DNA from 3 places in the Thalassobaculum sp. OXR-137 genome. Region 2 is predicted to be linked to each of the others. Evidence: riboswitches for the same ligand, from Rfam matches in the RefSeq annotation. Region 2 holds a riboswitch; each other region holds the start of a gene.
The links. Region 2 has a riboswitch for cobalamin ahead of T8K17_RS22515 (ribonucleoside-diphosphate reductase subunit alpha). Riboswitches for the same ligand answer to the same signal wherever they lie in the genome.

Region 1: linked by a shared signal. The riboswitch ahead of T8K17_RS24075 (ABC transporter ATP-binding protein) and the one ahead of T8K17_RS22515 (ribonucleoside-diphosphate reductase subunit alpha) in region 2 are both predicted to bind cobalamin.
Region 3: linked by a shared signal. The riboswitch ahead of T8K17_RS20175 (TonB-dependent receptor domain-containing protein) and the one ahead of T8K17_RS22515 (ribonucleoside-diphosphate reductase subunit alpha) in region 2 are both predicted to bind cobalamin.

Annotation. Positions count from the first base shown of each region.
Region 1 covers NZ_CP139715.1:5,197,483-5,201,705, reverse strand. Annotated here, with positions in the region: gene T8K17_RS24085 (LysE family translocator) at 1-574, shown strand, start outside; gene T8K17_RS24080 (TonB family protein) at 583-1,575, opposite strand; gene T8K17_RS24075 (ABC transporter ATP-binding protein) at 1,559-2,404, opposite strand; cobalamin riboswitch at 2,481-2,673, opposite strand; gene T8K17_RS24070 (hypothetical protein) at 2,730-3,260, opposite strand; gene T8K17_RS24065 (hypothetical protein) at 3,341-3,739, shown strand; gene T8K17_RS24060 (fumarylacetoacetate hydrolase family protein) at 3,702-4,223, shown strand, end outside.
Region 2 covers NZ_CP139715.1:4,848,697-4,852,919, reverse strand. Annotated here, with positions in the region: gene T8K17_RS22520 (ribonucleotide-diphosphate reductase subunit beta) at 1-545, opposite strand, end outside; gene T8K17_RS22515 (ribonucleoside-diphosphate reductase subunit alpha) at 536-2,464, opposite strand; cobalamin riboswitch at 2,555-2,766, opposite strand; cobalamin riboswitch at 2,870-3,080, shown strand; gene T8K17_RS22510 (aromatic ring-hydroxylating dioxygenase subunit alpha) at 3,203-4,223, shown strand, end outside.
Region 3 covers NZ_CP139715.1:4,331,294-4,335,516, reverse strand. Annotated here, with positions in the region: gene T8K17_RS20185 (DUF882 domain-containing protein) at 1-187, opposite strand, end outside; gene T8K17_RS20180 (L,D-transpeptidase family protein) at 270-1,802, opposite strand; cobalamin riboswitch at 1,904-2,118, shown strand; gene T8K17_RS20175 (TonB-dependent receptor domain-containing protein) at 2,242-4,167, shown strand; gene T8K17_RS20170 (ABC transporter substrate-binding protein) at 4,197-4,223, shown strand, end outside.

The DNA of each region.
Region 1 (4,223 bases), 350 kb from region 2:
CGGCGCGATCGGCCTGCTCTGCATCCGCCGGTCCCTGGACCACGGGTTCGCCACCGGGTTCGCCACCGGCATGGGGGCAGCGGTCGCCGATGCGACCTATGGCGCGGTGGCGGCTTTCGGGCTGACGGCGGTCTCCGATTTCCTGCTGACCTGGCAGACGGTGCTGGCGCTGGCCGGCGGGGCGGCCCTCGTCTGGCTGGGCGTCCAGTCCTGGCGCAGCCGGGCGGCCGGACCCGCCCGCACCGCGCCGGTCGGCCCGCATCCGATGATGGCCTTCGTGCAGACGGTGGGCCTGACCCTCGCCAACCCGCAGACGATCCTGACCTTCGTCGCCCTGTTCGCCGGGCTCGGCGTGGTGCTGGGGGACGACGCGGGCTGGAGGCCGGCCCTGCTGCTGATCCTCGGCGTGTTTCTCGGCTCCGGGATCTGGTGGTTGATCCTGGCCGGCGCCGTCGACGGGTTCCTGCGGCGGCGCCTGAGCGAGGGGGCGATCGGCTGGATCAACCGCGGGGCCGGGGCGCTGATTATCGGCTTCGGCCTGCTGGCCATCGCCCGCGGACTGTCCCTGATCTAGCCGACATCTCAGTTCAGCCGGAAGACGACCGGGACCAGGGTCTCGCCGGCGACCGGCTGGCCGCCGCGCCGCGCCGGGCGGAAGACCCAGGTGGCGACGGTCTGATGGGCGGCGGTGTCGAGCACGCCGTGGCCGCTGCTTTCGGCGACGGCGATGCGCACCGGGTGGCCGGAACGATCGACCGCCACCCGCAGCACGACCCGCCCCTCCCAGCCGCGCTGGCGGGCCCGGAAAGGATAGTCGGGGGCCGGATTGCCGGCCGAGCCGACGGAGAACTCGGCCGGGCTGCTGCCGCCAGCCTCATCGTCTCGCAGTCCGCTCAATGCCGCCACGCTGGTCGGCGTGCTCGCCGGTCCGGCGCCTCGGGCGGGGGAGGCGGTCTCGGTGGATGCCGCAGCGGGTTTCGCGGCGCCCTCGCGTGACGCCACGGCGGCGGGAGGCGCGGCAGGGGGTGCCGCCGAGGGTGACGCAGGGCGGGCGACGGGACGCGGCGGCTCTGCGATCCGGGCCGGCACCGGCTCCGGCGTCTCGACCCGCTCGACAGCGGCCGCCTCGGGCCGCACTTCGGCGACCTGGACCGGCGCCGGGGCGGGTGCCGCCGGCATCGCCTTGGCCGGTAGGGGCGCCGGTACCGGGCGGGCGGGGCTGTCCGTTGCGGCCGGTGCGCTGAACGGCAGGGGGGCGGCGACCGCGGGAGCGGCGGCCTCGGCGACGGGCATGGTGACGGCCGGCGGTCCCGCGCGGTCGGCCGGCTGCGGTGCCGGACCGCCGGCGATGGCGGACCCCGGCGCGGCCGTCCGGTTCGGCTGGGTGAGGGTGACCATCACCACCTCGAACGGTTCCGGCGCCGTCGTCTGCGGACCGCCCCACCAGCCGATGGCGGCTGCCAGGGCAACGCCGTGCACCGCGACCGACGCGGCGACCGCCAGGGCCACCAGGAGGGGCCGGCCGGCCGGTTGCGGCGGCGCGGGACCGAGGATGCGGTCAGCGGCGGCCGGCATTCCGATCCTCCGACCCGTTCACTTGCACCGACCAGGGCACGATAAGGGCATTGTCGCCCTCGCCGATGCGCCGGGCCTCGACCTCGAAGGCCGCGGCGATGGTCGCCGCATCGAGGGCGCGAGCCGGCGGGCCCTCGGCGACCACCATTCCCTCGTGCAGCACATAGACCCGATGGCAGAACCGCGCGGCCAGGGTGAGGTCGTGCAGCACCACCAGGGTGCCGCGCCCATCCTGCGCCAGCCGGTCGAGCAGGATCATGGCTTCCAACTGGTGGCGCGGGTCCAGGCCCGTCACCGGCTCGTCCAGCAGCAGCAGGGTCGGCTCGCCCGCCAGCACCCGGGCCAGCATCACCCGCATCCGCTCTCCGCCGGACAGGGTCGTCACCGCGCGCTCGGCCAGATGGCTGGTGTCAGTCACGGCGAGGGCCTCGTCGACCGCCGTTCGGTCGGCCTCCGATATCCGGGACACCGGGGAGAGAAACGGCGTGCGCCCCAGCATGACGGTTTCGCGGGCCGAGATCGGCCACTCGCTGCGGGCGCTCTGGGGCAGATAGCCGAGGGTGCGGGCGGTGATCCTCCGGTCGAGCCCAACCATCGGCGCGTCGTCCAGGGTGACCGTGCCGCCGGTCGGCTCGGCAAGGCGGGCGAGGATCCGCAGCAGCGTGCTTTTGCCCGATCCGTTGGGACCGAGCAGACCGACAACCTCGCCCGGACGGACGTGGAGGCTGACCCGGTCGAGCAGCGCGCGGTTGCCGACATCCAGGCTGACGTCGCAGGCGCGGAGTCCGGTCGCCGAGGCGGTTGGGGAGGGATCGAGGGCGTTTCTCATGCGAGGCGGTCCGATCGCGATGGCGCATATCGCCACCGCTCGGGCCTCGGCCCTACCGTCGGAACACCCCGCCCGCCGGATGGTGACGCGTCGCGGTCGGTCTCCTGGCTCACGGCTCGGACGCGAACCCCCGTCCTTCCCGGCGCAAGTCCGGTGGCTATTCGGGGGTCGCTCGCCGTTTACAGTTGCGGGGGCAGCGCCGGTCTCTCACCGGCTTCCCTGATCGGATCTCCTGTCGGAGAGCGATCACCACGACGGCCGCAGTCTCCGGTCTCGGGGCCGGAGATGCAAGGAATTTCGCCGGAAATCGGCGGATATCCGGCCGTCAGTGGAGCATGGGGGAGGATTCCGGATGGGTGGCGATCCCCTCCAGCAACCGGATGTCGGGTGCCGACTTGCGGCGCACGGGCACCGTCATGTCGACCCCGGTCAGCGCCCGGCCGATGGTCGCGATGTCGTCATACGCCCGCAGCGCCGCCGATAGCGGGAGCCAGGACTGAACCACCGCCATCGCCTCCTCGCGCCGGCCGCGCTGGGACAGGGCGACCGCTTCCAGGATGTCGCGCTCGCCGTCCCCCAGGGTCGGGCACCGCAGGCAGCCCACGTCGCGCACCGTCGTCGCCTCGCGCAGGGTGACCATCAGCAGCCGGTCCACCGCGTCGCTCACGTCCTCCGCCTCGATCGTCGCGAAGCCGCAGCGCAGCAGGTCGCGCGGGTCGAGCCGGGCCTTCACCGACTGCACCCAGTGCCGGATCGCCCAGACGATCAGGGCCTCTCCGGTGGTCAGTCGGCAGATCGGAGTGCGCGACCCGGCGGTACTGCGCCGGGCGGGTCTGAGTTCTGAGGGTTGGGCCATTGCCGAAATCCCTTGTTGCGACTGGTTCTCATTTGTAGATACTGAAATTGAGAATGAGTTGCAACAAGAAGGCGCGCCTCATGTCGATTTCCCTGATCCTCAGCCTGACGACCCTCTCCCTGCTGTTGGCGACCGCCGGGTGCGGCATTGCCATCGCGGTTCTGGAGCGAAAATCGGCCGTGCCGCCGGTCGTGGAGCAGGTCTTCATGGGGCTGGCCGCAGCAGGGTCCACGGCGCTGGTCTCCTGTGTCGTTCTGCTGCACCCGGTGACCGGCGGTACGCCCGTGGCCCGCTTCGCCCTGCCATCGGTCACCAGCATCGCCATGGCCTCGGAGGTGGAGGCGGGCGACCTGCCTGCATGCGTTCCCTTGGAAGAGGGAGCCGCCTATGATCCCGGCCAAGCCCGGTTCGAAGGGCGCGGCGCAGAGGGAGATAGCGGCCATGAAGTTTCTGTATTTCGATCACCCGGACCTCGGTGACTGGCGGCTGGGCGTTCTGTCCGGCGACGGGGTGGTCGACGTCACCGATGCCGTCGCGCATCTGCCCCACCTGGACAACCGGGGCCTGATCAACGCGGTGATCGCGACCTACGAGGAGACCCGCGGCAAGATCGAGGCGGCCGTTTCCGCCGGCAAGCCGGTGGCCCTGGACGCCGTCACCATCCGGCCGCCGCTCCCGCTGCCGCGGCAGATCGACTGCATGGCCGTGAACTACATGGAAGACGGCACCCTGACCGAGAAGCCGCTGATCAACGGCTTCCACAAATCGCCCAGCGCGATCATCGGCACCGGCGGCACCATGGTCCTGCCGGACGTCCCGGCCGACGTCTTCGAGGGCGAGGCGGAGTTGGCGCTGGTGATCGGCAAGCGCTGCTCCAACGTCTCGGCCGACGAGGCGATGGACTATGTGTTCGGTTACATGAACTTCATCGACGGGTCGGCCCGCAACCTGCCGCCGGCCGGC
Region 2 (4,223 bases):
ATGCCTTCGGTGAAGGCGCCGAACATCGCCAGGGTACGCGCCACGTCGCCGACCGTGCCGACGCCGAAGGTGTGCATGTAGTCGGCCTTGGAGCGCATGGCGTCGTAGTCGCGGAACGCCTCGAACTCCGCCTTCGGCATGCCCAGGGTGGTCAGCAGCAGGGCATAGGCGTCGATATGCACGGTCTCCATGTTGGTGAAGGCCGCCATCATCATCTGGATTTCCAGCGGCTGGAAAATCGGGATGTAGCGCTTCAGGTAGTTGTCGCCCACCTCCACGTCCGACTGGGTGAAGAAGCGGAAGATCTGGGTCAGCAGGGCCCGCTCCGCCTCGGAGACCCGCGGCGAGGCCCAGTCCTTCAGGTCGCCGCCGAGCGGGACTTCCTCTCCCATCCAGTGGGTCTGCTGCTGGCGCTTCCAGAACTCGTAGGCCCAGCCGTAGCGGCTGACGTCGTAGGTGCCGGTCGATTCCAGCAGGCCGACCCGGCCGGTGCCGATCAGCTCGCGCGGGTCGAGATGGACCAGGGAGTCGGGAATCACTGACATGACAGGCACTCCTCGTAATCGGTCGGCTCGACCGTGAAGGCCTGGCGTTCGACCTTCTCCAACTGCCCGGCGAAGCCGGCCCGGCTGACCGATTTGGAGCGGCAATAGTACAGGCTCTTGATGCCCCGCTCCCAAGCGGTCCAGTGCAGCATGTGCAGGTCCCACTTATGGATGTCGGCCGGCAGGAACAGGTTGAGCGACTGGCTCTGGCAGATGAAGGGCGCGCGGTCGGCGGCGAAGTCGATGAGCCAGCGCGGATCGATCTCGAAGGCGGTGCGGAACATCGACTTCTCGTCTTCCGTCAGGCAGTCGAGATGCTGCACCGAGCCCTCATGCTCCAGGATGCTCTCCCAGGTTTCCGGCGTGTCCGCGCCCTTGGTCGCCAGCAGCTTCTTGAGGTGCGGGTTGCGCACGGTGAAGGCGCCGGACAGGGTCTTGTGGGTGTAGATGTTGGCCGGGATCGGCTCGATGCAGGCGCTGGTGCCGCCGCAGATGATGCTGATGGACGCGGTCGGGGCGATCGCCAGTTTGTGGCTGAACCGGCTCTGCATCCCGCGCTCGGCGGCGTCGGGGCAGGGACCGCGTTCCTCGGCCAGTGCCACGGACGCGGCGTCGGCCTCGCGCCGGATCTTCTTGAAGATCCGCATGTTCCAGGACTTGGCCAGGGCGCTTTCGAACGGGATTCCCTGGGCCTGCAGGAAGGAGTGGAAGCCCATGACGCCGAGACCGACCGAGCGCTCCCGCATGGCGGAGTAGCGCGCCCGGGACATGCCGTCCGGGGCGTTCTCGATGAAGCTGGTCAGCACGTTGTCGAGCATCCGCAGCACGTCCTCGACGAAGCCCGGCTCCTCGTTCCACTGCTCCCAGGTCTCGATGTTGAGCGACGACAGGCAGCACACGGCGGTGCGCTCCTCGCCCAGGTGATCGGCCCCGGTCGGCAGGGTGATCTCACTGCACAGGTTGGAGGTGGAGACTTTCAGCCCCAGCTCGCGCTGATGCTTGGGCAGGTTGTTGTTCACGCTGTCGATGTAGAGCAGGTACGGCTCGCCGGTCTGCAGTCGGGTCTCCAGGATTCGCTGCCAGAGCTGGCGCGCATCGACCTGGCGCATGACCTCACCGTTCTTCGGGCTCTTCAGGTCGAACATCGCGCCGTCACGCACCGCCTCCATGAAATCGTCGGTGACATTGATGCCGTGATGCAGGTTCAGGCCCTTGCGGTTGAAGTCGCCACTGGCCTTGCGGATCTCGAGGAACTCCTCGATCTCCGGGTGGTGGATGTCGAGATACACCGCCGCCGAGCCGCGCCGCAGGGAACCCTGGCTGATCGCCAGCGTCAGGCCGTCCATGACATGGATGAAGGGGATGATGCCCGAGGTCTCGCCGGTGCCCTTCACCTGCTCGCCGATGGAGCGGACCTTGCCCCAATAGGTGCCGATGCCGCCGCCGTTCGCCGCCAGCCAGACGTTCTCGTTCCAGGTGTTCACGATGCCGTCGAGGGAATCCGGCACGGTGTTCAGGAAGCAGGAGATCGGTAGGCCGCGGGTGGTGCCGCCGTTGCTCAGGATCGGGGTCGCCGGCATGAACCACAGCCGCGACATGGCGTCGTACAGCCGCTGGGCGTGGTCGATGTCGTCGGCATAGGCGCAGGAGACCCGGGCGAACATTGCCTGGAAGTCCTCGCCCGGCATCAGGTAGCGGTCGCGCAGGGTGGCCTTGCCGAACTCGGTCAGCAGCGAATCGCGGCTCCGGTCCAGCACCAGATCGTCCGGCGTCGGCGCCTTGGCCAGCGGACGCGGCAGGGGTGCCCGCTGCGGCTCTGCTTTCGCTGCGGCAGGCCTTGGGGCCGCCGCTTTCGGCGCGATGGGAGCGGGCGGGAAATTGCCGGATTCGTCGAAGTCGTAGGCCAGTTGCGTAGACATGGACACCCCTCGTGTCGGTGGAGGGGGAGTCGGCAGGGCCTGCGGGAATGGGCAACAGCCCAGCAAGCGCCTTCCGGATCACCCCGCCCGGGACGGATATGCGCTCACGGCAGGTCTCCTGGCTCGCGGGTCCGAACGACTGTCTGGCCTTCCCAGCGTCCCATGGACACCAGTGACCCCTCTCGACAGCCGCTAGCCGCTAACAGTTGCGGGGGCAGCTCCGGCTTTGCCCGAAGGCGCACCGGGATTCCCTCTTAGCCCTAGATGTTGGTCATCCAGAGACCGTGAACGCTGCATTTAGTAATGATTTGCGCTGCGCCGTCAATCGTTTCCTGTGCCGCCGGGTATGTCGTCGGCGGACAAACTCAGGTCGCGCTGGGACGCAACGCCTGGGCCCGATCGGGCGTAGCCTTAGTCTGTCGAGGTGCTGTCCGTCCGGCCTGGAGGAGCCGGCGGGCGGAGAATTGGGAAGCCGGTGAAATCCCGGGACTGCCCCTGCAACGGTATTGGAGTGCGCAGCGCGGCAAAGAGCCACTGGGATGACCGGGAAGGCGCCGCGCGGGTCCGAAAGGACCGCTTCAGAGTCCGGAAACCAGCCTCGGAACGGCCAGGGGATCGCGGTGGGCGATCGGCGGGCTGTGCGTCGGCATGTCCGCTCTCAGGACCGCCGGCCGCCGGCGCCGATCCCATCCACCGGACCCGCCTTTGTGAAACGTGTCTTCGACGCGGGGTGATGTGATGGATGCGCGGCTTCGGACTCAGGAACTTCTTCTTCGCCAGAAATCCGGCTTCAGCCTGGAGCGGGACCTGTACGTCTCGCCCGAGACCTACGCCCTGGACCTGGAGCTGATCTACTACCGCGACTGGCTGTTCGTCGGCCATGACTGCGAGCTTGCCAAGCCCGGCTGCTACCTGACGGTCCAGGTCGGCGCCTATCCGGTGATCGTGATCCGCGGCGCCGACGGCGAGATCCGCGCCTTTCACAATGCCTGCCGCCACCGCGGCTCCCGCCTGTGCTCGGCGGAGAAAGGGGCGGTGGCCAAGCTGGTCTGCCCCTATCACCAGTGGACCTACGAGCTCGACGGCCGGCTGCTCTTCGCCCGCGACATGGGCCCGGGCTTCGACCCCGCGTCCTACGGGCTGAAGCCGGTGCATTGCGAGGGCGTGGCGGGATATCTCTTCATATGCGTCGCCGACCATGCCCCCGACTTCGCCCCGATCCGCGCGATGATCGAGCCGTATCTGGCCCCGCACCGGCTGCGCGATGCCAAGGTGGTGCACGAGACCACGATCATCGAGAACGGCAACTGGAAGCTGGTCTGGGAGAACAACCGCGAGTGCTATCACTGCGCCGGCAGCCATCCCGAGCTCTGCCGCACCTTCCCCGACACGGTCACCCATGCCGATCCGAACGCCAGCGAAGGCGATCCGGCCCTTATCGCGCTGTGGGACAAATGCCGCGCGCTGGGCCTGCCGAGCGGCTTCGACATGGCCGATGACGCCCAGTACCGCATCACCCGCATGCCGCTGCTGCGCAATGCGGAGAGCTACACCCTGTCGGGCAAGGCGGCCGTGAAGCGGCCGCTCAGCGACGCGGTCCGCGGCTCCGGCCTGGGCGCGCTGCTGCTCTACCACTACCCGACCACCTGGAACCACGTGCTCGGCGACCATGCGATCTCGTTCCGGGTGCTGCCGGTCGGCCCGCTGCAGACCGCCGTCACCACCAAGTGGCTGGTGCATCGCGATGCGGTGGAGGGGG
Region 3 (4,223 bases), 520 kb from region 2:
TCCGGAAATAGGTGATGTCGAGCCGCTCGTCGGTATGCAGGTGCTCGATCTTCAGCTTGCGGGTGTCATGGGCGGCGACAATGGCCGAGCGCGCCGGCGTGCCGCCGGTCATCAGAAGCGCCAAAGCGCCCAGGGCCGCCCGCCGCGTAACCCGGCGTCGGGGCGAGGAAGCGAAGTGTTCCGTCATGTCCGATGGTCTCCGAGGCGCCGTGGCGCGAGAAAACCTCTTTCCTTCGGTTTGCGACTCCGTGCAAGCGTTTTTGTCGGCGTCAGCGCAAACCCAGGGCCTTGGCCAGGAGGGGGTCCCGCCCGTAGATATCGTCGCGGAATTCGGCCGTCCCACCCTCGCCGATCCAGGCCGTCAGATAGGTCAGATGGACGGCCACGGGGGTCTTCAGGTTGACCCGTGTCGTCTTCTTGCTGTCGAGGATCTTGCGGACCTGTGCGGGGTCCTGGCCGTCCGCCGCCAGCATCACCTCCGACAGTGTGATCGGCTTCTGCAGCCGGATGCAGCCGGAACTGAAATTGCGCACCGACTTGGCGAAGAGGTCGCGCGCCGGCGTGTCGTGCAGGTAGACGTCGAACTGGTTGGGGAACATGAACTTCACCTGGCCGAGCGCGTTCTTCTCCCCCGGCGCCTGGCGCAGGCGATAAGGGAACCGGCCCTTCGGGATCGAGGACCAGTTCACCGTCGCCGGATCGATCCGCGGCGCGTCGTTCTGATAGCCGGCATAGAGCTCGTAGCCGCCGGAGGTCAGGTAGCTCGGGTCCTTCTTGATCTTCGGCAGCAGATCCTCGGCCGCGATCTTCGCCGGCACGCTCCAGGTCGGGTTGAACTCCAGATATCGGATCCGGTCGCTGAAGATCGGCGTCTCGCGATAGGGGCGGCCGATGATCACCCGCATGGTCAGCCGGGAGACCCCGCCGACCACATAGTCGAGCTCGAACCCGGCCATGTTGACGAAGACGTGGTCGTCGCCGAAATCGTCCGGCATCCAGCGGAACCGTTCCATGTTCAGGACGATCTGCCGGATCCTGTTCTCCACCGGGACGTTCATGGCGGCCACGGTCTTGGCGCCGACCGCGCCGTCCGAATCGAGCCCGTGGCGGCGCTGGAACTGGCGCACCGCGCTTTCCAGGGCCGGGTCGTACAGATCGGAGGCGCCTGGGACCGGGGTGAGGTCCGCCGTGGCGGCCAACCGGTGACGGACGGCGGAGACACGCGGGTCGGTCATGCCGGGCTTCAGGGTCGGCCCCTCCGGTACCGCGGGCCAGCCGCCGGCCTTGGCCAGCGCCCGGTAGTCCAGCAGCAGACGGCGCAGGCGACGGTAGATCGGATTGCCCGGCGCCAGATCGGCCATCGCCTTGGCGGTCTCCGGCGCGGCGTGCACCGCCTCCAGAAGGGCGAGACCGTCGACCTCGCGCCGGAACACGTACAGGTCGGGGTCGGCCTTCTTCGGGGCGATGCGTCCGGCCTGCAGGTCGGTCAGGTAGCGCAGCAGGGCCCGGCCGACCTCCCGGTCCAGGGCATCCGGCGTGTCGACCGCGGGCAGGGTGTAGTCGGACGGGCGCAGGCCCTGACGCTCGGCCCGTTCCAGGACCCGGACGACGGCAGCACCCTTGGCGTTGAGGGTGGGAACCTCGGTTTCCTCCACCCAGGCGTGCCCGTCGCCGCGAGCCGCCAGAAACGCCTCGACGACGGCCTCCGGATCCGGCGTCTGCGCCACGGCGGGCGCCGCCAGGGCCAGGAGAAGCGCCAGCAGGCCGACGACGGCGGATTGGATCTTGATCTGGACTGTCATCAGAGGCTTCCGGGTTCCGGTGGTCTTCAGGACGCATGGTTCCCAGTAACCCTAAGGGCTGAAAGGGAAGATTGACAGGCCCACCCCCCGACCGTAGCGTCCGGCCGTCAATCGCATGTGGTGTCCCGACCCATGATCTGGGGTCGGGATGAAACGGGAAGCCGGTCAGACTCCGGCACTGCCCCCGCAACGGTAGGCGAGGTTGATCCGCCGCAAGACGCCACTGTGCCGCCTGGCATGGGAAGGCGCGGTCGGATCGGGGCCCCTGGGCCCGGCCTCGCAAGTCCGGAGACCGGCCACGGCGTGAAACCTCGATATCGCGGGGCGCGATGATCGGGGTCGGCCGTGGCGCATGACCCGTGGCCGTCCCCCGTCCGTCCAGCTCCTCGATGTCTCTTTAGCAACGCCGCGCGGGTGTGCGCCGGACGAGGAGAATGCCATGACTTTCCAGAACCGCCCGATATCGGGCCGATCCCTGAGGGGGGCAGCGCTGATCGCCGCGCTGGTGGCCGCCGGTGCGCTGCCGGTCCAGGCCCAGCAGGCTAAGGCGCAACAGCTCGCGGCCGGCGAGCGCGCCACCGTCGCCACCTCAAACGAGGTCGTTGTCACCGCCTCGCGCATCGCCGAGACGGCCGACGAGACCCTGGCCCCGGTCAGCGTCGTCACCCGCGCCGAAATCGAGCGCCGGCAGATCCGGTCCGTGCCGGACGCTCTGCGTCAGGTGCCGGGCCTGACCCTGAGCAACAACGGCGGCGTGGGCAAGGCGACCTCGGTCTTCCTGCGCGGCACCGAGAGCGACCATGTCCTGGTCTTGATCAACGGCGTGAAGGTCGGCTCGGCCACGCTCGGCACGTTCAACTTCGAGAGCCTGTCGATCGACGACGTGGAGCGGATCGAGGTGGTGCGCGGTCCGCGCTCGCATCTCTATGGCTCGGAGGCGCTGGGCGGCATCATCCAGATCTTCACCCGCAAGCCGACGGACGCCACCCACGCCCATGCCAGCGTCGGCTACGGCAGCAACGACACGATGGAGGGCACCGCCGGCTTCTCCGGCCGGGCCTCCGGCATCGGGTTTTCGGCGAGCACGAATTACATCCGCACCGACGGGATCAACTCCTGCGGCAATGGCACGGCCATCCCCGGCGGCGGCTGCTTCGCCAACCAGCCCGACAAGGACGGCTTCGAGCGCAGCTCGGTGACGGGCGGACTGGACTACGCTTTCTCCAATGGTATCAAGGTGGAAGCGACCGGTCTTTATGCGACGAGTGAAAACGAATACGACGGATCGGCCTCGAACGAGTCGGAATCGGTGAACTACGTTCTCGGGCTGCGTGCCCTGGCGTCTCCGACCGACTATTGGGACGTGACCGCCTCGGCGGGTCATACGGTGGACGACAGCGACAATTTCTTCGACGGCACCTATCAGTCGACGTTCAAAACAGAACGCAACGTCTTGTCTTTGCAGAACGATCTGTACCTGTTGCAGGATCACGTCACGACCCTGGGCGTGGATTTCCAGCGCGATCAGGTCGACAGCGACACCGGGTATGTGGAGGACAGCCGCGACAATACCGGCGTCTTCGCCCAGCACCGGGCCGAGTTCGGTCGCCACACGGTGCAGCTCAGCGGCCGCGTGGACGAAAACGAGCAGTTCGGCGGCTACCTGACGGGCGGTGCCGCCTACGGCTACCGCATCACCGACAACCTGCGGGCCACCGCCTCCTACGGCACCGCGTTCAAGGCGCCGTCCTTCAACGAGCTGTACTATCCGGGTTTCGGCAACGCGGACCTGGATCCGGAAATGTCCGAGAGTGCGGAGATCGGCCTCGCGGCGACGGTCGGCGGCTTCGAGCTGGGGGCCAACCTCTTCCATACCGAGATCGACGACCTGATCGCCTACGACAGCTCGATCTTCGCCCCGGCGAACGTGGACAAGGCGCGGATCACCGGCCTCGAGCTGACCGTGTCGGGCGAGGTGGCGGGCTTCCTGCTCTCCGCCGGCGCCACCTTCCTCGATCCGGTGAACGCTTCCGGCGGGGCGAACGACGGCAACCTGCTGCCGCGCCGGGCCGAGCAGGTCTACACCCTGTCCGTTGACCGCGAGCTCGGCGGGCTCGGCCTGGGCTTCGGCGAGTTCGCGGTGGGGGGCGACGTGCACCACGAGAGCGAGCGCTACGACGACCTTGCCAACACCCGGACGCTGGACGCCTACACGACGGTCGATCTGCGGGCGAGCTGGGATGCGACGGAGAACTGGGGCGTGGGTTTCACCCTCTCCAACATCTTCGACGAGGACTACAAGACGGCGTCCTTCTACAACCAGCAGGGCCGGGCGGGCTTCCTGCGCCTGACCTACCGGCGCTAGCCGCGATGGGACGGACGGCGCTTGTCCTGTTGGCCGGCCTGCTTCTGGCGGGACCG